Flammeovirga yaeyamensis: one gene and its partner. The protein of the gene in region 1 interacts with the protein of each later gene in a pairwise test. Links are inferred from orthologs where the notes say so. Each region holds a gene or a part of one and is shown on either strand. Other genes may lie near its edges. The genes, in order: ftsZ and rlmN.

What was found.
Region 2: the proteins of ftsZ (region 1) and rlmN interact in binary tests that used the Escherichia coli proteins (3 or more experiments, as listed by UniProt). The link is inferred for Flammeovirga yaeyamensis from one-to-one orthologs.

What each region holds. Positions count from the first base shown.
Region 1 is NZ_CP076132.1:4,087,255-4,098,003, reverse strand. What follows is about bases 983-3,808. They hold ftsZ (cell division protein FtsZ), read left to right. Parts: upstream 983-1,605; coding sequence 1,606-3,012; downstream 3,013-3,808. Other genes in these bases: KMW28_RS16115 (DMT family transporter), read right to left, coding at 3,500-3,808; ftsA (cell division protein FtsA), read left to right, coding at 983-1,414. In the rest of the region: more of ftsA, read left to right, coding at 62-982; more of KMW28_RS16115, read right to left, coding at 3,809-4,372; KMW28_RS16110 (heavy metal translocating P-type ATPase), read left to right, coding at 4,511-6,949; KMW28_RS16105 (glycosyl hydrolase family 18 protein), read left to right, coding at 7,212-10,749. UniProt on the Escherichia coli protein: Essential cell division protein that forms a contractile ring structure (Z ring) at the future cell division site. The regulation of the ring assembly controls the timing and the location of cell division.
Region 2 is NZ_CP076132.1:4,925,978-4,934,406, forward strand. The notes cover bases 4,178-7,134. They hold rlmN (23S rRNA (adenine(2503)-C(2))-methyltransferase RlmN), read left to right. Parts: upstream 4,178-5,106; coding sequence 5,107-6,162; downstream 6,163-7,134. Other genes in these bases: KMW28_RS19600 (tetratricopeptide repeat protein), read left to right, coding at 4,178-4,989; KMW28_RS19610 (DMT family transporter), read left to right, coding at 6,162-6,485; KMW28_RS19615 (DUF4476 domain-containing protein), read right to left, coding at 6,482-7,134. Also shown: gyrA (DNA gyrase subunit A), read left to right, coding at 1-1,974; KMW28_RS19595 (tetratricopeptide repeat protein), read left to right, coding at 2,102-3,295; more of KMW28_RS19600, read left to right, coding at 3,406-4,177; more of KMW28_RS19615, read right to left, coding at 7,135-7,324.

The DNA of each region.
Region 1 (10,749 bases):
AGTAACTCCTCCAAAATATAGATTAAACCCGCAACGTTACTTGTCAAAATACACTTTGAATATGGAAGAAAAGATTATAGTAGGGCTAGATATAGGAACGACTAAGGTGTGTGCCGTAGTTGGTAGAATGAACGAACATAATCAGTTGGAGATATTAGGCCTTGGTCATGCAGCTTCTGAAGGAGTTCGTGATGGAACGGTTAGTAATATTGCTAAAACTACTGAAGCGATAGATCAGGCAATTACAGATGCAGAGAATGATTCCAATATTGAAATAAATGTTGTGAATGTCGGTGTGGCAGGTAAGCATATCAAAAGTTTTAGACAACATGGTAGTATTACTCTTCCTCATCAGGAAGATGAAATATCTGTAACAGATGTGGAAAGATTAACGAATGATATGTACCGTGTGATTACAGAACCTGGTACAGAAATTATTCATGTTCTTCCTTTACATTATACTGTAGATAGCGAGGAAAAGATAAAAGATCCTGTAGGAATGGCTGGAGTAAAATTGGAAGCAGATTTCCATATTGTTACTGCAAACAGCAATTCTATTCGAAATATTACAAAATGTATTGAGAGAAGTAACTTAGAAAACGATCAAATGATGTTGGAACCTCTAGCATCAAGTATGGCCGTACTTTCTGAGGAGGAAAAAGAAGCAGGTGTTGCAATTATCGATATTGGAGGAGGAACAACTGATATTGCAATATTCTATGATGGTATTATCAGACACACAGCGGTAATTCCATTTGGAGGAGATATCATCACTTCTGATATCAAACAAGGTTGTGCAGTAATGCAAAACCAAGCAGAATTATTAAAAGTGAAATTTGGACAGTCTATGGCTGCCAATACAAAAGATTCTGATGTAGTAGAAATTCCTGGAATCAATAATAGGACACCAAAAGAGGTATCAATTAAAAATCTTGCTTACATCATCGAAGCGAGAATGGAAGAAATTATTGATCTTATTTCTGCCGAATTGAAAGATTCTGGTTATATGGACAAATTAGCTGGAGGTTTAGTATTAACTGGTGGAGGAGCCAAACTAAGAAATCTTCAACATCTATTTGAATATAAAATTGGATTGGATACTCGTATTGGATATCCTATCGAATTCCTTGGTAAATCTCATGGTTCTGATAGAGTAAAAGATCCAAAGTTTGCTACAGCATTAGGATTGGCTTTGGCTGGTTTTAAATCTATTGATGAAAGAGATAAAAACCGTCCAAGAAGCATTTATCAACAGCCAATTCAACAAGAAGAAAAGAAGAGAATCTCTCAAGATAAATCAAAAGTAGTCGAACCAACAAGCCCTCGTGGAAAGAACATTTTTTCTGACTTTTTACAAAAAGCGAAAGATTTGTTGATCGATGACTACGATGATGATGAAGATTATAAAGATTAAATTGGATTTTTTCAATACTCTTAGGACTAAGTACTAAAATTATGTAATTTCATATCAAGGAATTGTAATTTTTTAGAGATTGTTCTAAGAATAGTATAATCTTTCGATTATTGCTATTAATTTAGCAGTAATTATTTGTAATAGAATTTACGACCTTTTGTAAGGTCTTTAAGAATAAATTTTTTGAGTCTATGACTGAAACGAGCTACGAGTTTGATATGTCTAGCAACCCTGCTGCTAACAAAATTATCAAAGTGGTTGGTGTTGGTGGAGGAGGCGGTAATGCTGTCCGACACATGTACGAACTTGGAATTCACGATGTGGATTTCTTTATCGCTAATACTGATAAGCAGGCTTTAGAATCTAGTCCTGTTCCTAATAAAGTACAATTAGGCCTTGAGTTAACTGACGGCCTCGGTGCAGGTGCAAAACCTGAAATCGGAAGAGAGTCTGCATTAGAAACTAAGGATGAAATCAAGCAATTTTTATCGAATGGTACTAAAATGGTATTTATCACAGCCGGTATGGGTGGTGGTACAGGTACTGGTGCTGCTCCGGTAATTGCTGAGATTGCTCGTAGTTTAGGTATTCTAACTGTTGGTATTGTTACAATGCCTTTCAGGTTTGAAGGAAAACCTAAAGAAAGACGTGCCTTAACAGGTATCGAAGAATTAAAAGAACACTGTGATACAGTATTGGTTATTTTGAACGAGAAACTGAAAGAAGTTTACGGTCGTTCATCTATGCGTGAAGCATTCTCTCAAGCAGATAATGTTTTAGCAAGAGCTGCAAAATCAATTGCAGAAATCATTACTGTTGATGCATATATCAACGTCGATTTCGAAGACGTTAATACTGTAATGAGAGAAGCAGGTACAGCTGTTATGGGCTCATCAATTGAATCGGGCGAAGACCGTGCAATTAGAGCAACTGAACAAGCAATCGCCTCTCCATTATTGAATAACACTGATATTACTAATGCTAAATACATCTTATTATCATTAGTAGTAAGCGATTATGACGATCTTGACATGGCTGAATTGGAGCAAGTAACAACTTACATCCAAGACAGAGCAGGTGAAGAAGCTGAAGTAATCTTCGGTGTTGCAAAAGATGAGTCTTTAGGTGATGCTATCAGCGTTACTGTTATTGCGACAGGTTTCGAAACTGATAACGAGTTACCTAAGGGTGATTTTTTTAACAAAGGGGAGTCTGGCTTAGGTAGAAAAATAAATACACCTAATGTAACTAAGCCTGAACCAGTAAAAGTAGAGGTTGAAGCACCTCAAGTTGTTGAAGATTCTCCTGAAGTGAAAGCTGAGGAAGAAATTTCGGCGGCTCCCCAAACAAGTGAAGTTCAAGAAGAAAGAACAAAAACAGTTTATTCTTTAGAGGATGATTACGATGCTCCTACTCCTGAAATTAAAAAATCAGAAAACGAAGAAGCATTAGAAACTCCATTTGAAGGTCGATTATCTAGTTATAAGAAAATTGACTCGATGAAAGATATCTCAAGTGAAGAACTGAAAGATCTTAGAGATGTTCCAGCTTATTTGAGAAGAGGAGTGAAATTGAATTCATCAAAAGAAGAAGAATAAAACACTATAGTTTTATAAATTAAAAAAGGTCGAAGATTTAAGTCTTCGACCTTTTTTGTGTTTTATATACCCTTGTAGAGGAGAGGTTATATTATGTTTCGTCTCTGGCATATTCAGAGGGGTTGCACCCCTCCTTGTGTAAGAGAGGTGAATGATATTCCTTATTCGAAATGAATATCAATGTTTTAGATACTTTATCTTATTTACGAGGGGTTGCACCACCTCGTAATAATTGTAGAGGTGTATATTAAAGCATTTATTTTATCACCTTACCTTTTACCTCTTACTTTATAATCATCTCCAGCAATAAATCAATGGGCCTTTGATACTCCACTTTAAAAAAAACTCTACTTATTCCCTATTAGTTATTACTTAAAACCGAGCGTTAGATTAGAAACTCCTAATTCCTATCTCCTAATTCCTAATTAAAAACGAGTGTCAATTTTGCTACCTGCTACCTGCTACCTGCTACCTGCTACCTAATAATCTACGCTTTCGTCTCCGTAACCGCCTTTCTATTCGTATAAATCAAATTCAAAATAGAACCAGCAACCACTAATAGCATTCCCATAAGTACTTGCCATGAGAAGAATTCGCCAAATAATAAGATACCATAGGCAACACCATAAATTACACTACTGTAGTTCATACTAGCAACTGTTGCTGTATCATCATCAGATTGATATGCTTTAGTTAAAAGGATCTGACTAATTTGTGATAAGATACCAATCGCTAATAAGGCCACCCAATCCCAACCCGCAGGAGTGGTCCATTCAGTAAAATAGCACCAAACTCCCGTTAAAGGAACGGCGATGAATGGGAAGTAAAATATGATGACCACCGGATGTTCTTTGCCTTTTAATTTACCTATCGCTGTATAAGCTCCTGCAGCTGCAAGTGCACCTAGTACAGAAACAACAAGGTAGAACATATCAACATCTGGGTCGAAACCTTTAATGACCACAACACCTACAATAGATAAAATGAAGAATAGGTATTGAATAGGTTTTAACGTTTTGTTTAAGAAGAGCACTGCTAATACTGCAGTAAAAAGAGGAGCTAGATTTTGTAAGACCACTGCTGTGGCTAATGGAAGGTTTTGATAACTTGCAAAAAGTAATACCATACCTAAAGTACCTACAAAACCACGAGTTAGTAACCATCCTTTGTTGTTACCCCATACATTTACGTTTTGTCTTTTTAGCGTTACGTAACTGATAACGAATGCAATCAGTGCTCTAAAAAATACGATTTCTTGAGGAGGAATGTGATTAATAACTTTCACAATTACCTGCATACTCGTTATGACGAAAGCAGATAAAAGCATTTGTTGAGAACCTTTGCCTAAATGTAGTTTCATGTAATTATTTGTCCATATAAAAATTGGTTGACCAAAAGTAATGTAAAAAATGTGAATTATTCTATTTCATTGACATTTATCAATAACTATTTATGATTTCAGGGTGTAAATTGCCATTCATACTTGAATATGAACTGAATGCACTCAAATAATCATAAAGAAACTTGTTACCACTGCGGGGAAGACTGTGTCGATGAAATCATAACAAATGATGAAGGAAAGAAGTTTTGTTGTAATGGTTGTCATATGGTATATGACTTATTACAAGAGAACAATCTATCCGATTATTATCGATTAAATAATCAACCTGGAGTACAACAAAAAGGACGCTCTCAAAAAGAAAAATTAGCTTACCTAGACGATGATGTTATCCGCAGTAAACTGATTGATTTTACAGATGGAAACATCGCAAAACTGTCTTTCTATCTTCCTCAAATACACTGTTCATCATGTATTTGGCTCTTGGAAAAACTGCCTGAATTACACGGAGGCGTATTAGAATCTAAGGTCAATTTCTTGAAGCGTGAAATCTATATCACTTTTGAAGAAGATAAAATCACCTTAAGATCTTTAGTAGAGATGTTGATTAATTTAGGTTATGAACCATTAATCAACCTAGATGACCTTGAAAAGAACAAAAAAGAGAAACAAAGAAGGAGTCAGGAGAAATCATTTTACATTAAGTTAGGTGTAGTTGGTTTTTGCTTTGGTAATATCATGATGCTTAGTTTCCCAGAGTATTTAGGAATTACCGTAGAGGATAAGGATTTTATTGATCTATTCGGTTACCTTAATCTGATTCTAAGTTTGCCTGTATTTTTCTATGGGGCCAAGGATTATCTGACATCCGCTTGGCAAGCTATCAAACACAAAGGGGTAAATATTGATGTCCCTATCTCACTAGGTATTTTTGCCTTATTCTTAAGAAGTGCTTTTGAAATTTTGATGGAAACAGGAGCAGGTTACTTAGATTCTTTAGGCGCCTTGATCTTCCTACTTTTAATTGGTAAGTGGTTCCAACAAAAGACATTTGATAATATCTCCTTTGAACGTGATTATAAATCATATTTTCCTATAGCAGTCACTAGAATTGTTAAAGGAGAGAAAGAAAATATTCCATTAAGTAAGCTGGAGATCAACGATACGTTGGAAATCAGAAACGGCGAATTAATACCCGCTGATGCCATCTTAAAAAGAGGAGATGCACAAATAGATTACAGTTTCGTGACGGGTGAATCTAAACCTGTGGGAAAGAAATCGGGTGATTTATTATATGCAGGAGGGAAGCAGACTGCAGGTGTCATTCAAGTAGAAGTAACTAAAGAAGTATCACAGTCGTATTTAACGAGACTTTGGAACGAACAAACGTTTACGGAAGAAAATACAGCGGATTTCTTACAATCCAAGACCAATGTAATTAGTAAGTGGTTCACTTTAGTTATTCTATTAGTCGCATCTATTGCTGGTGTGTATTGGTGGAATGTGGATGGACCCACTCATGCGGTGAATACCTTTACAGCGGTGTTGATTATTGCTTGTCCATGTGCATTGGCCTTAAATGCTCCTTTTGCATTAGGTAATGCGATGAGAATAATGGCTCGTTTCGGTCTTTATGTGAGAGATGTTCGTGCAGTAGAAAAAATGGCCAGTGTTAATCACTTAGTATTTGATAAAACAGGCACGATTACTTCGGCTAAAGAGCAAGGAATTAATTTTGAAGGGGATGCACTTTCCGGTCATCAAAAAGCTATGGTTTATGCCCTGACTTCTCAGTCGACTCACCCGGTGTCAAGCAGAATTGCAGACGATATGAAATCATTCGATCAAAAATTATCAGTAACTGATTTTAAAGAGGTCGAAGGAAACGGAATTGAGGGAATCGTAGAGGGTGTACCTATGAAAATGGGTAAAGCAGCTTTTGTTTCTGCTGAGGGGTTTGGTAAGAAAACATTCCAAACAGTTTCCTATGTTCAAATAAATGATGAAGTGATTGGTCGATTTACCTTAGCACAATCATTAAGAAAAGGCATTGATAAACTATTACATTATTTAGTAGGGAAGGGCTATGGTATTTCATTGTTGTCAGGTGATAACTCATCGGAGAGAGAAAGGTTGCAAAAGATCTTTCCCGAAAATACCGAAATGAAATTTGATCAATCGCCAAAAGATAAGATGGATGATATTCAATCCCATCAATCCAATAAAAAAACAGTATTGATGATTGGTGATGGTCTAAATGATGCAGGTGCTTTGAAACAATCTGATGTGGGTATTGCTGTAGCGGAAGATGCTCATCAATTCTCCCCTGCTTGTGATGGTATTTTAGCTGCCAATAGAGTGAAAGACCTAAACAAATACCTTCGTTTCTCTAAAGCTGCAGTTCGAATGGTGTATGTTGGATTCGTCATCTCATTCTTTTATAACATTATTGGGTTAAGTTTTGCAGTTCAAGGAAATTTATCTCCATTAATTGCTGCGATATTGATGCCTTTAAGTTCTATTTCTGTGGTACTTGTAGGCATGATGGGAACAACATGGGCAGGAAGAAAGTTTGTGATCAATAACTCTAAAAATTAAAAAATCATTTGAGGTTGTATCCTCAAAATGTCCGAAAAATATAGTGGTATGGAAGGTGTGTACCCCCAAGGTACATACTTTTTGTACCCTTTTTTGTATCTACTCAATTTGATGTTGTATCTCTAATTGTATGTTGTACACTTTTTATTTTGATGAAGATTCTAAATAGGTTTGTCATCAGGTAGCAACAAGTTTAACTTCAGTAATATCCAAACTTATAATCAGCTACTATTCTTTTATTTACAATCTAACTATCAAAAAGATGAACAACATCTACAAGAAGTTCCTCATTGGACTTTCTGCATGGCTCATGACGATGATGCCATTTAGCGGAGCTATGGGTCAGATTGACTCGGGCGCTCCTTATGCGACAAAAGACCACGGAAAACAAGTCATCGGTTATGTCCCTAACTGGGACGCTTGGAAAGGTCAGGATTTCAACATTCCAAAAGGTTCTCTCAACCACTACAACATCGACTATTCTCAGTACACTATCTTAAACTTCTCCTTTTTTGGAGTGGCAGTCGATGGTTCTCTTCATAGTGGAGATTTGAGAAACAAACAGATCTATCAAGAGGGTACTATCCAACAACCGGGAGAAATGCTTCATCCCGACAAGTACTCTTCTCATGATCAAGCAATGGTTTTAGGTTTTCCTCAAGAATTTTGGGGATGGGACGACGTTCTTTATGAACTAGGTTATGAACCAAAACCAAGTGGAGCTTACAACGGCTGGATTAGAACAGCAACAGGTGAGCAAGGCGAATGGCCTTTAACAGAATATCCATCTCCGGGTATGATTAAAATTGCACATCAATATGGTGTGAAAGTAATGGCATCTATCGGTGGATGGTCGATGTGTAAGCATTTTCCTGAAATGGCAGCAGATCCCGTAAAGAAAGCAAGATTCATCCAAGACTGTGTTACTCTTGTGGAAGAATATGGATTTGATGGAATTGATATCGATTGGGAATACCCAGGTCCATTTGCAGGGATGAATTTTACGGGAACGGAAGACGATTACCATAATTTCACTCTTTTGATGCAAGACATTAGAGCAGCCATCGGACCAGACCGTTTGATTACAGCAGCTTTCTCTGCAGCTCCAACTAAATTGAAAAACTTAGAATGGACAGAGTTAGACAAGGTCATGGATTATTACAACATGATGTCGTATGATTTTCATGGTGGATGGTCAAGTATTGCAGGCCATAACTCGCCTTTATATCCTTACCCAGGAGAAGAGTGGGGAGATTTCTCATGGCATACAACGTTCTCTTACATGAGTGATTCTTTAGGAATCAATTCTCAGAAAATATGTATGGGTATGGCCTTTTATGGTCGTGGTGTGGTAACAGATGGACCTGCAGGTGTTAACGCTCCAACCATCAAAAAAGACGTGACTTTCTCTGTGGACGGTCCAGTATCTTCTGCTGCAGATTTAAATAACTGGGGAGCAACGGAAGGTTCTCCTTACTATTTCCAAATCAAAGAGGCAATTGCTTCTGGAGGTTGGACAAAGCATTGGGACGATAATGCGAAAGTTCCTTACTTAACGAAATCAGCAGGAGGAAATAATTATTTCACTTCTTATGATGACGAACAATCAATTACTCTAAAATCGGAATATATAAATGATAATGATATCGGAGGTGTAATTATCTGGCAGGTATTTACTGATTGGAATGTAGGTACAGAAAATGGAAAAGTGGGTACTTATCCATTATGTCCGACAACAGTACCTGAATTGGCTCATGTTGTAAATAAAGTTTTTGCAGAAGGATCAGGTCCAATCAACCCTGCACCTGTAGTAACAATTACTGCTCCGGCAACTATTGATACTCCAACTTTAGAGGATGTTACATTCACATTCACCGCAACAGACGACGTTGCTGTAGCTTCAGTAGAAGTAACTGTTAATGGGAGTGCGGTTACTCCAACAGTTAATGCCGACACCTATGAAGTAACTTTCACTCCTTCCTCATTCGGAGAGCAAGCCATTGTTGTAAAAGCAACAGACGATCTTGGAAAGGCGACTACTAAAACTGCATCGATCGTAATTAACGACACAAACGTTTCTAATCAAGCACCAACGGTTACTATTACATCTCCGGTGGATGCATCTACTTTAACAGTAGCTACTTTGGAAGCTATAGAAATTATTGTTGATGCTCAAGATACAGATGGAACGATTGAATCTATTGCTATTGCTGTAGATGGACAATCTTTTACAGCGTCACCGGCTTCATGGACTCCATCAGCATTTGGTCAGTTTACTATTAATGTGACAGTAACTGATAATGATGGTGAAACAGCAACTGCTTCATCTACGATTACCATAGAAGAAGATGTTGATACAGGAGGAGGAACTGGAAATTGTGATGCTCCAGAATATGCTGCTTATCCTGCAATTTACAACTCAGGTGATGTCGTAAGTCATGAAGGTGTGCTTTACGAGGCGCAAGTAAACAACTTGTATAATGTAGTTCCGGGAACCGCAGAACATTGGTGGAAATCATTAGGACCGTGTGAAGTTGGTCCAATTGCTCCAACAGTATCGTTCGCTACTTTGGCATCAGGAACGATCATGCAAAATACATTACCATATGTCTTTGACCTATCTACAAATAGTGCAGACGAAGACGGAACAGTCGCTTCTGTGGCAGTTACTGTAAACGGTACTGTAGTTTCAGAAGCAACATATAGTGCAGAAACTTATGGCGATTATGAAATCGTTGCAACGGCTACAGATGATACAGGTTTGACGAGTTCAACTACTGTCAATATCACTTTATCTGAAGTACAGCCAATTGCACCAACGGTTACCTTAACCTCTCCAGGCACAGAGACAGTGCAAACAATGCTTCCTTATTCTTTCACTTTATCATCAACATCAAATGATGAGGATGGAACAATTGCTTCAACAGTATATACTGTAAACGGTACTGAAGTAGCAGAAGGAACTTATGAGGTAACCGCTTACGGTTCTTATGTTGTAGAGGTAACAGTAACCGATAATGATGGTTTAACAGCTTCACAATCTGCAACACTTATTGTAGCAGAGGTACCTGATGTAGTAGATTGTCCTCATCCAGTTTGGGAATCAACGGCAGTTTATACTGGAGGTAATCAGGTGGTGCATAATGGAAAAATCTATAGAGCGAAATGGTGGACTCAGGGTGATGAGCCAGGTAATGGTGATCCTTGGGAAGATACAGGTGAAGTTTGTGGTAATGGCGGTTTAGGTGATGTTGTCCCTACGGTTGCCTTCTTACATCCAGCAGGAGATACGTATACTTCACTCACAACAATTGATATTGAAGTCGATGCCCAAGACGAAAATGGGGTAGTTTCTGATGTAGTTTTAAATGTAGATGGAACTTCTGTAAATGGAAATAAAACAACATTTACTCCAACATCTTTCGGAAGCTACACAATTACTGCCACAGCAACGGATGCACAAGGAAACGTAACCACAGCTACTAAAGTGGTACAGTTTACTCAATCATCAGTAAGTGATGTGAACCCAGACGGTACCATTAATCTGACAGGTCCATTTGCTCCAGCTCCATCGGGATCTCAAAGAATTATTGGTTATGTTCCTACTTGGAAAGGAAGTCCTGGCGATTTGGATTACACTAAAGTAACTCATGTAAATGTTGCTTTCTTAACCTTCTACCAAAATAACCCAGCAGGATATAATTCTCCGTCTTTCACCAATGGAGAGTTTAGCGATGAGTCATTGCATGTATTGGATTCTTTATTGCCGATCATCGTACCAAAAGCACACAGCCAAGGTG
Region 2 (8,429 bases), 840 kb from region 1 along the record:
GATATCGAAATGAGCGAGCTGACTGACATTGTCAAAGGCCCGGATTTCCCTACAGGAGCAATCATTTATGGATATGATGGAGTTAAAAAAGCGTTAGAAACTGGTAGAGGTAGAGTAGTAATGCGTGCTGTTACTGCATTCGAAACTATCGGAAATGGACGTGAGCAAATCGTTGTTACAGAAATTCCTTACATGGTCAACAAGGCAAACATGATCGAAAAGACTGCCGACCTTGTTAATGAAAAGAAAATCGAAGGTATTTCTGCAATACGTGATGAATCCGATAAAAGCGGTATTCGTATCGTATACGAACTGAAAAAAGATGCAGTGCCAGACGTTGTATTGAACCACTTGTTCAAACAAACAGCACTTCAAAGTTCTTTCAGTGTAAACAACATTGCACTAGTTAAAGGTAGACCGAAGACGTTAAATCTTTATGATTTAATCCACCATTATGTGGAGCATCGTCATGAGGTAATTATCAGAAGAACACAATTTGAATTAGACGAAGCAGAAAGAAGACTTCATATCTTAGAAGGTTACTTAAAAGCTTTAGATAATTTAGATGAGGTGATCGCTTTAATTAGAGCATCAAAAGATGGTGAAATAGCAAGAGCTGAATTGATTGCTAAATTCGAGTTTAGTGAGATTCAAGCGAAAGCTATTTTGGATATGCGTCTTCAAAGATTGACTGGTCTTGAAAGAGAAAAGATCATCGAAGAGCATAAAGAAGTTGTTGCTTTAGTAGAAGACTTAAGAGATATCTTGGCTAGACGTGAGCGCCAAATGGATATCATTAAGAATGATCTAATCGAAGTAAAAGAGAAGTACGGTGACGAAAGAAGATCTCGTATTGAATACAATGCGGATGATCTTGATATCGAAGATTTAATCGAAGATAAAGAAATGGTGATTACTATTTCTCACGAAGGTTATATCAAGCGTACTCCACTAATTGATTATAAATCACAAGGTCGTGGTGGCGTAGGTTCTAGAGGTGCATCATCGAAAGATGACGACTTTACAGAACATATGTTCGTAGCTAGTAACCACAATTACCTATTGTTATTCACTAACTTAGGTAGAGTATACTGGCAGAAAGTATTCCGTTTACCTGAAGGCTCTAAGACAGCTAAAGGTAGACCACTTCAAAACCTATTGAACATCCGTGAAGGTGAAAAAGTACAAGCTGTAATTTGTACGAAGAACCTAAACGACCAAGATTACATCAATAATCATTACCTAATGATGTTGACAGAAAGAGGTATCGTGAAGAAGACAGTTCTTGAGGCTTACTCTAGACCACGTCGTGACGGTATCAATGCTATCAACATTAATGAAGGTGACAAGTTATTCAACGTAATGTTGACTGACGGTCAGAATGATGTTGTTATCGCTACTCGTATGGGTATGGCTACTCGTTTCGACGAAAGCAATGTCCGTTCTATGGGTAGAGGTGCTACTGGTGTTAGAGGTATTATTCTTAAAGGAGAAGAAGATAGAGTAGTTGGTATGGCTTGTATTTCTAAAGAAGAAATTGAAGCACAAACTAAATCTCTAATGGTGATCTCTGAAAATGGTTACGGTAAACGTACTGATTTAGAAGAATATCCTTGTAGAACAAATAGAGGTGGTAAAGGTCTAAAAGCCATGCAAGTAACCGATAAAACTGGTAAGCTTGCTTCATTATTCTCTGTAGAAGAGTCTGATGATTTGATCGTTATCACTAAAGAAGGTATTACTATCCGTACTGCCGTTTCTAACTTCCGTATCATGGGTAGAGCTACACAAGGTGTAAAAGCGATCCGTTTGAACGATAGTGACGAAATTTCATCAGTAGAAATAGTGCCTATTTTAGAAGAAGAAGAGACTGAAGAAAATACAACTCCAGAAAACAGTACGGAGGAAGGAAACGCTTCAGATACTCCAACAAATGAAAACGATTCGAACGAAGAGGAATCTTCAGAAGAATAAATTTTCATTGAAATAATATTTAAGGCAACTGCATCAAGCGGTTGCCTTTTTTTGTATCAGATTATTTATATTAGTAACCTGAACTCGAAAATTAGATATTTTCTGAGTGTAATCTTCCATGATCAATATGAACATCAGATCTACTTATATCATCATATACTCTTTTGTACTTTTATTTCCTCTTCATCTCATAGGGCAATCAAGTAGTAGCACTCAAGAGCGTCTATTAAAACTCACCAGAATATCCATTAATGAGAATAGATGTCATGATGCTTTAAATTATTTAGATTCTTTAGAAAATGTTCCCTTATCAAAAGAAGGCGAAATGGAAACTTTTTCCTTAAGAGGAAAAGCTTATTCTCTTCTAGCACTTGAAGAAAACTGTAGAGATTCCTCAAATTTTGATATCTGTTCTGATTATGCTGAAAAAACCGTTATATGGTTTGAGAAGATTCTTAATTACACTCAAAAAGACGAACTATTTCATATTTATGCCCAAGCAGAATTAAATCGTTTTTACGACAATCTAATTACTGAGGGGGCAGCTGAATTCATCAAAAACAACACACAAAGTGCCTCTTTTTTCTTTCGTCAAGCTATTTACATTAATCATACTGATCCGATTATATTAAGGTATAGTATGATTGCCTCTGAACTAAATCAAGATTTTGAAAAAGCATTAGAATATTCTGATATGCTTTTAGAGGTAAATTATGATAGTGTTGAAGTCTATGAAAGTCGAGCTTTTTATTATGAAAATTTAAAAAATCCTAAAAAAGCGATTCAAGAGGTTGACAAAGGTTTAGAAAAATATCCCCTTCACTATTCTTTAGTTTACAGAGGTTTAGGAATTTGTGTTAGAGAACATTGGTATAATAAAGGCCTTTCTTTGATTCTTCCTTTGGTAAAAAAATATCCTTCAGATGAAAAAGCTTTAATGAATATTGGGATGCTTTACGAATCTCTTGAAAAACCTGATCTCGCCATGCTTTATTATACTAGAGCAATAAATGTTAGCCCAACAAGATTAGATGCATACCTGAATATCAGTCAGTTACAATTTATGGAGGCAGTGAAAATACAAAAAGTGATCATGAATTGGAGTACAAACAAACAAAAAGAAAAGTACAAAAATATCCATAAATCCGAATTAAGAAAAAAGGCGAAATTCTATTTAAACCTCACCTACCTAAATGCCAAAAAGGCCTATTTACTCGACAAGGAAAATAAAGATGCCTTAACAACCTATTACAATGCTTCACTTTTATTAAACCGTTCTAAAGAACTAAAAGAGCTAGAAGAATCGTTAGAAGTAAAGTAGGGATAGAAAATTTATGCTTAACATCATCAAAAATGTAATTTGAAAATATTATGTTTGCGTGTTGAGGAATAAATTATTGTATTCTAAGCTATATAACATATAATATTTCTATGAAATTCACGAAAATTCTAGCAGCTGCCGCTTTGACTGCTGCTGTTTCTAGTACTGCATTAGCACAGGAGAAGGGTTCAGCTACTAAAGCTGCTGCCTACCTAACTAAAGGTGAAATGACAGAAGCTCAAGCTGAGATTAACAAAGCTGTGGCTTATGAAAAATTCAAATTATCAAGCAAAGGTAAATCACCAGTAATCGCTAAAGATAAAACTCTAGACGTAAAAGGTGATATCTATACACAAGTTGCACAAGCTGAAGGTGCTTCAACTGACGAAGTAACAGTTGCAATCGACTCAGTTTTATCAGCTTACAATGAAATCAAAAGTAACAAAGAAGTAATTGGTAAAGAATCTCCAGTTTACAAAGCAGTTTGGTTAGATCAACCGGATCAAATCGATCCAATGACAATGCAACCTAAAACTTCTAAATTGACTAACTTCTACAACCACTTCATCAACGAAGGTGCTAAAGCTTGGCAAGAAGAAGATTTCACTTTAGCTAAACAAGAATTTGACTTGGCTTTAAGAGTGAAAAAAGATACAACTGCTGCACAAAATGCTTTATATGCTACTATCAACTTACTAAACGATGTTGATGATGATGCTGAAATCAAAGCTTTACAGGATGAAGTAGTAAAGTATGCTAAAGTTTTATTCTCTTTAGGTAAAAACGACGCTGTATATTACAAGCAATTGTTATTCTACGCTTCACAAGGTGTTACTGATATCGAGAGCTCAATCGACGAGTTAGGTTACGAAGTAAGAGAGTCTGAAAATACTATAGAAAGATCTTCTAAAACTGTTGAATCTTCGAAAGAAAGATATGAGTACTATGCTACTGGCGGAGGAAGAAGAACTTCTAACTCTTCTACAAGAGCAAAACAAGCAAAAGCTGAAATGGAAGAAGCGCAAGCTGAAGTAGATGCTGCTAAAGCAAAATTAGAAGCTGCAAACACTAAAATTGCTGCTTTAGAAACAGAAGCAAAGAAATTCTACCAAGAGTCTTTAGATATCTGTGTTGAAGGTTTAAAATACAATGCTGATGATGCTGACTTATCAAGAAGTATGATCATTTACTACTTGAAACTTGACAAAATGGATGAAGCAATTGCATCTGCTAAAGCTAACATCGCTAAAGATCCTCAAGATGCTGCCGCTTCATTGTTGTTAGCACAGCTTTATGATCAAGCTACTGATATGTCTGAAGAAGTTGAGCACAAAGACAAGTATACTACACTTGCTATCGATCAATACAAAAAAGTTTTAGAATTAGATAGCGAAAATACTACTGCTTTATATTCTTTAGCAAGATTGTACTACAACCAAAGTGTTGCTTACAACGCTCAATTGCAAGAATTACCTACAAAAGGTACTGGTCAGTATGTAGATGCAGCAAAAGCTAAAGAATTAGAAGCTGCTAAGAAAGAGTCTGCTGAAAAAGCCGTTCCTTTCGCTGTAAAAGCTGCAGAAGCTGGTAACGATGAGCCAAAATATTTACAACTTCTTCTTAAAATCTACTACCAAACTGGTGACAAAGAGAACATGGAGAAAGTTGACAAAAAACTAAGTGCAATGGAATAATTCCATTAAAACTTAATAGTTTTTTCTTTCTAAACTAAAAACCCGAACTTCGCAGAGAGGTTCGGGTTTTTACATCTACACACCTTTAAATTCATCTCATTTCTAAAAAAATTAGCCATGATTAAGTCAGGTAAAAAAGATATTCGAAAATTATCACAAGATCAAGTAAAAGATTTTCTTACTGAAAATGGGGAAAAAGGCTTCAGAGCAAAACAAATCCAGGATTGGTTATGGAAAAGTTCTGCGAAGTCGTTCGATGAGATGACCAATTTATCAAAGAAGACAAGAGAGCTACTTTCTGAAAATTTTGAAATTCTTCCTGTAACTACTTTTAAATCTCAGAAAAGTTCGGATGGTACTATTAAATCCGCTTTTCAATTGCACGATAAACATTTAGTTGAAGGTGTTTTAATTCCTGCTGAACCAAGAATGACAGCTTGTATATCATCTCAAGTAGGTTGTTCATTAACTTGTTCTTTCTGTGCTACAGGTTATATGGATAGAAAGCGTAATCTTGATGCAGGGGAGATTTATGATCAAGTTGTAGCTATCAATCAACAAGCTTTAGATACGTTCAATACTGGACTTACCAATATAGTTTATATGGGAATGGGAGAGCCATTGTTGAACTATAAAAATATGATAGAGTCTGTAGAGAAGATTACTTCTCCCAATGGACTTAACATGGCATCAAAAAGAATTACAGTTTCCACTGCAGGCGTGGCTAAGATGATCAGAAAATTAGGTGATGATGAAGTTAAATTCAATTTAGCGTTATCACTACATGCTGCCAACGATGAGAAGCGTAACAAGATTATGCCTATCAATGAACAAAATAACTTAGATGTTCTTAGAGATGCTCTAAAATACTACTTCAGTAAAACAAAAAATCCTGTTACTTACGAATATATCGTATTTAACAACTTCAACGATAGTTTACAAGATGCTGAGGAATTATACCAATTTACAAAGCACCTACCTTCTAAGGTAAATATCATTGAATATAACCCTATTGCAGAAGCCGACTTCTTAAATGCCAAAGTAGATAAGATCCAAAGATTTGCCGATTATTTAAGTAAAAAGGGTGTAAACGTGCATGTAAGAAGAAGTCGAGGTAAAGATATTGATGCCGCTTGCGGACAATTAGCGAATAAAAATAAGAAAGGTAAGTAATGCATTACATTTATTTATTACTTGCCATAATCGCAGAAGTATTTGCGACCTCTGCTTTAAAAAGTAGTGAGGGATACACAAAGTTGTATCCCTCATTAGTTTCCATCCTTTTATATGGAGTTTCTTTTTACCTTTTATCCTTAACGGTTAAACATATCCCTATTGGAGTGGCTTATGCTGTTTGGTCAGGTTTAGGGATTGTGTTGATAAATGCTATTGGATATTTTTATTATCATGACACCATCAACTTATCCACAATAATTGGTTTATTATTAATAATATCTGGTGTGATTATCGTCAACTTATCAACAAATGCTCATTAATCTTGTTGATAAACAACATCCATCTCTTTCGAAATTACCTCCACAGCATAATCATTTAACTTATTGTTGGTAACTTTATCGATTTCATTTTTATTGAAAAAATTGACGAAATGCTGTTTTGTATTGACTAAATTATCTAAATCATAAATAGAGGATAAAGATGAATTAAAGATTTTCATTTTATCATTCTCAAAAGAGAATAAGCTGAGAATACCGTTTAATTGATCAACAGATAAACCTTTCCCTTGAATCATCTTTTTATATAGAACAATTTTTTCATGGTCATATCCTTGTTTTTGTAGCTTCGTTCGCAGAATTTGATAGTCTGCTGTTGCCATTGGTATGTTGGCTCCTATTTTACCTCTATAATCTTTTACATAAACTACTTTCGCAGCTTCATTTAGATTTTCTCTTTCCCATTCTTCATCTATTGGAGCACTATTTATCATCTGGACGCTTTCATGCATATCAGCCATTTCACTATGGAAACTATGCACATAATTAAGGAAACTTTCTTTATTCAATTCGTCTTCAAAATAATAATCAAAAGTATTTGCTTGTGACCAATCTTCTACATAATGAAATGCGAATAACAAGTATTCCATCCTTTCATCATCCGCTTTGAACAATTTAGTGATCATATGAATATGTTCATTGTCAAGACAATATTTCTCAGTATACAATTTAATCTCATGTCTGAATTCATCTTCAGTCAACTCTGTTAAACTCCTCAAAGCTTCTTCAAAATCAGCTTGGGATACATGGTTACATTCAATATCATCTTGAGCATACGATAACTGCATGCATAGAAAAAAAACAAGTAATTTAAAGCTTCTCATAGTGGTTGAATAATAGTAGCTAGTATCGATTAGTATAGCATATTTCTATTACAATAGTCAGATATGATAAGTTGAAATAAATTAGAATAGTGAAAGCATTAATGGTATAAACACAAAAAAAGGTTAGCCAACATCTTGTGTTAACTAACCTTCTATATTTAATGAATGTGGCGCCGACTTACTCTCCCGGGGGTTAACCCAGTACCATCAGCACTGTAGGGCTTAACTGCTCTGTTCGGAATGGGAAGAGGTGAACACCTACGTCATTGGCACCATCAATGTCTTGATATCATTGACTGTGAACAGTAAAAACTTTGTCAGTGCCCCCATCAGGGGACACCAACCGAAGAAAAGCTTTCGGGCGATTAGTACTTCTCAGCTTAATCCATCTCTGAACTTACACTTGAAGCCTATCAACGTCATCATCTATAACAACCCTCATAAGGAAATCTCATCTCGAGGTGGGTTTCGCGCTTAGATGCTTTCAGCGCTTATCCGCTCCACACATAGGTACCCGGCGATGCTCCTGGCGGAACAACCGGTACGCCAGAGGTGTGTCCAACTCGGTCCTCTCGTACTAAAGTCAGAGCCTCTCAAATTTCCAACGCCCGCAACAGATAGAGACCGAACTGTCTCACGACGTTCTGAACCCAGCTCGCGTGCCACTTTAATGGGCGAACAGCCCAACCCTTGGGACCTTCTCCAGCCCCAGGACGTGACGAGCCGACATCGAGGTGCCAAACCTCCCCGTCGATATGAGCTCTTGGGGGAGATCAGCCTGTTATCCCCAGAGTACCTTTTATCCTTTGAGCGATGGCCCTTCCATGCGGTACCACCGGATCACTATGTCCCACTTTCGTGCCTGGTCGAGATGTCTCTCTCGCAGTCAGGCTCCCTTATGCCATTGCGCTCTTCCGACGATTGCCGACCGTCGTGAGGGAACCTTGGAAAGCCTCCGTTACTCTTTTGGAGGCGACCACCCCAGTCAAACTACCCACCAAACAATGTCCGGGTTCAAAACCCGTTAGACCGTCGAACAGGAGAGGGCGGTATTTCAACAATGACTCCAAAACGCCTGGCGACGCTCCTTCACAGTCTCCCGCCT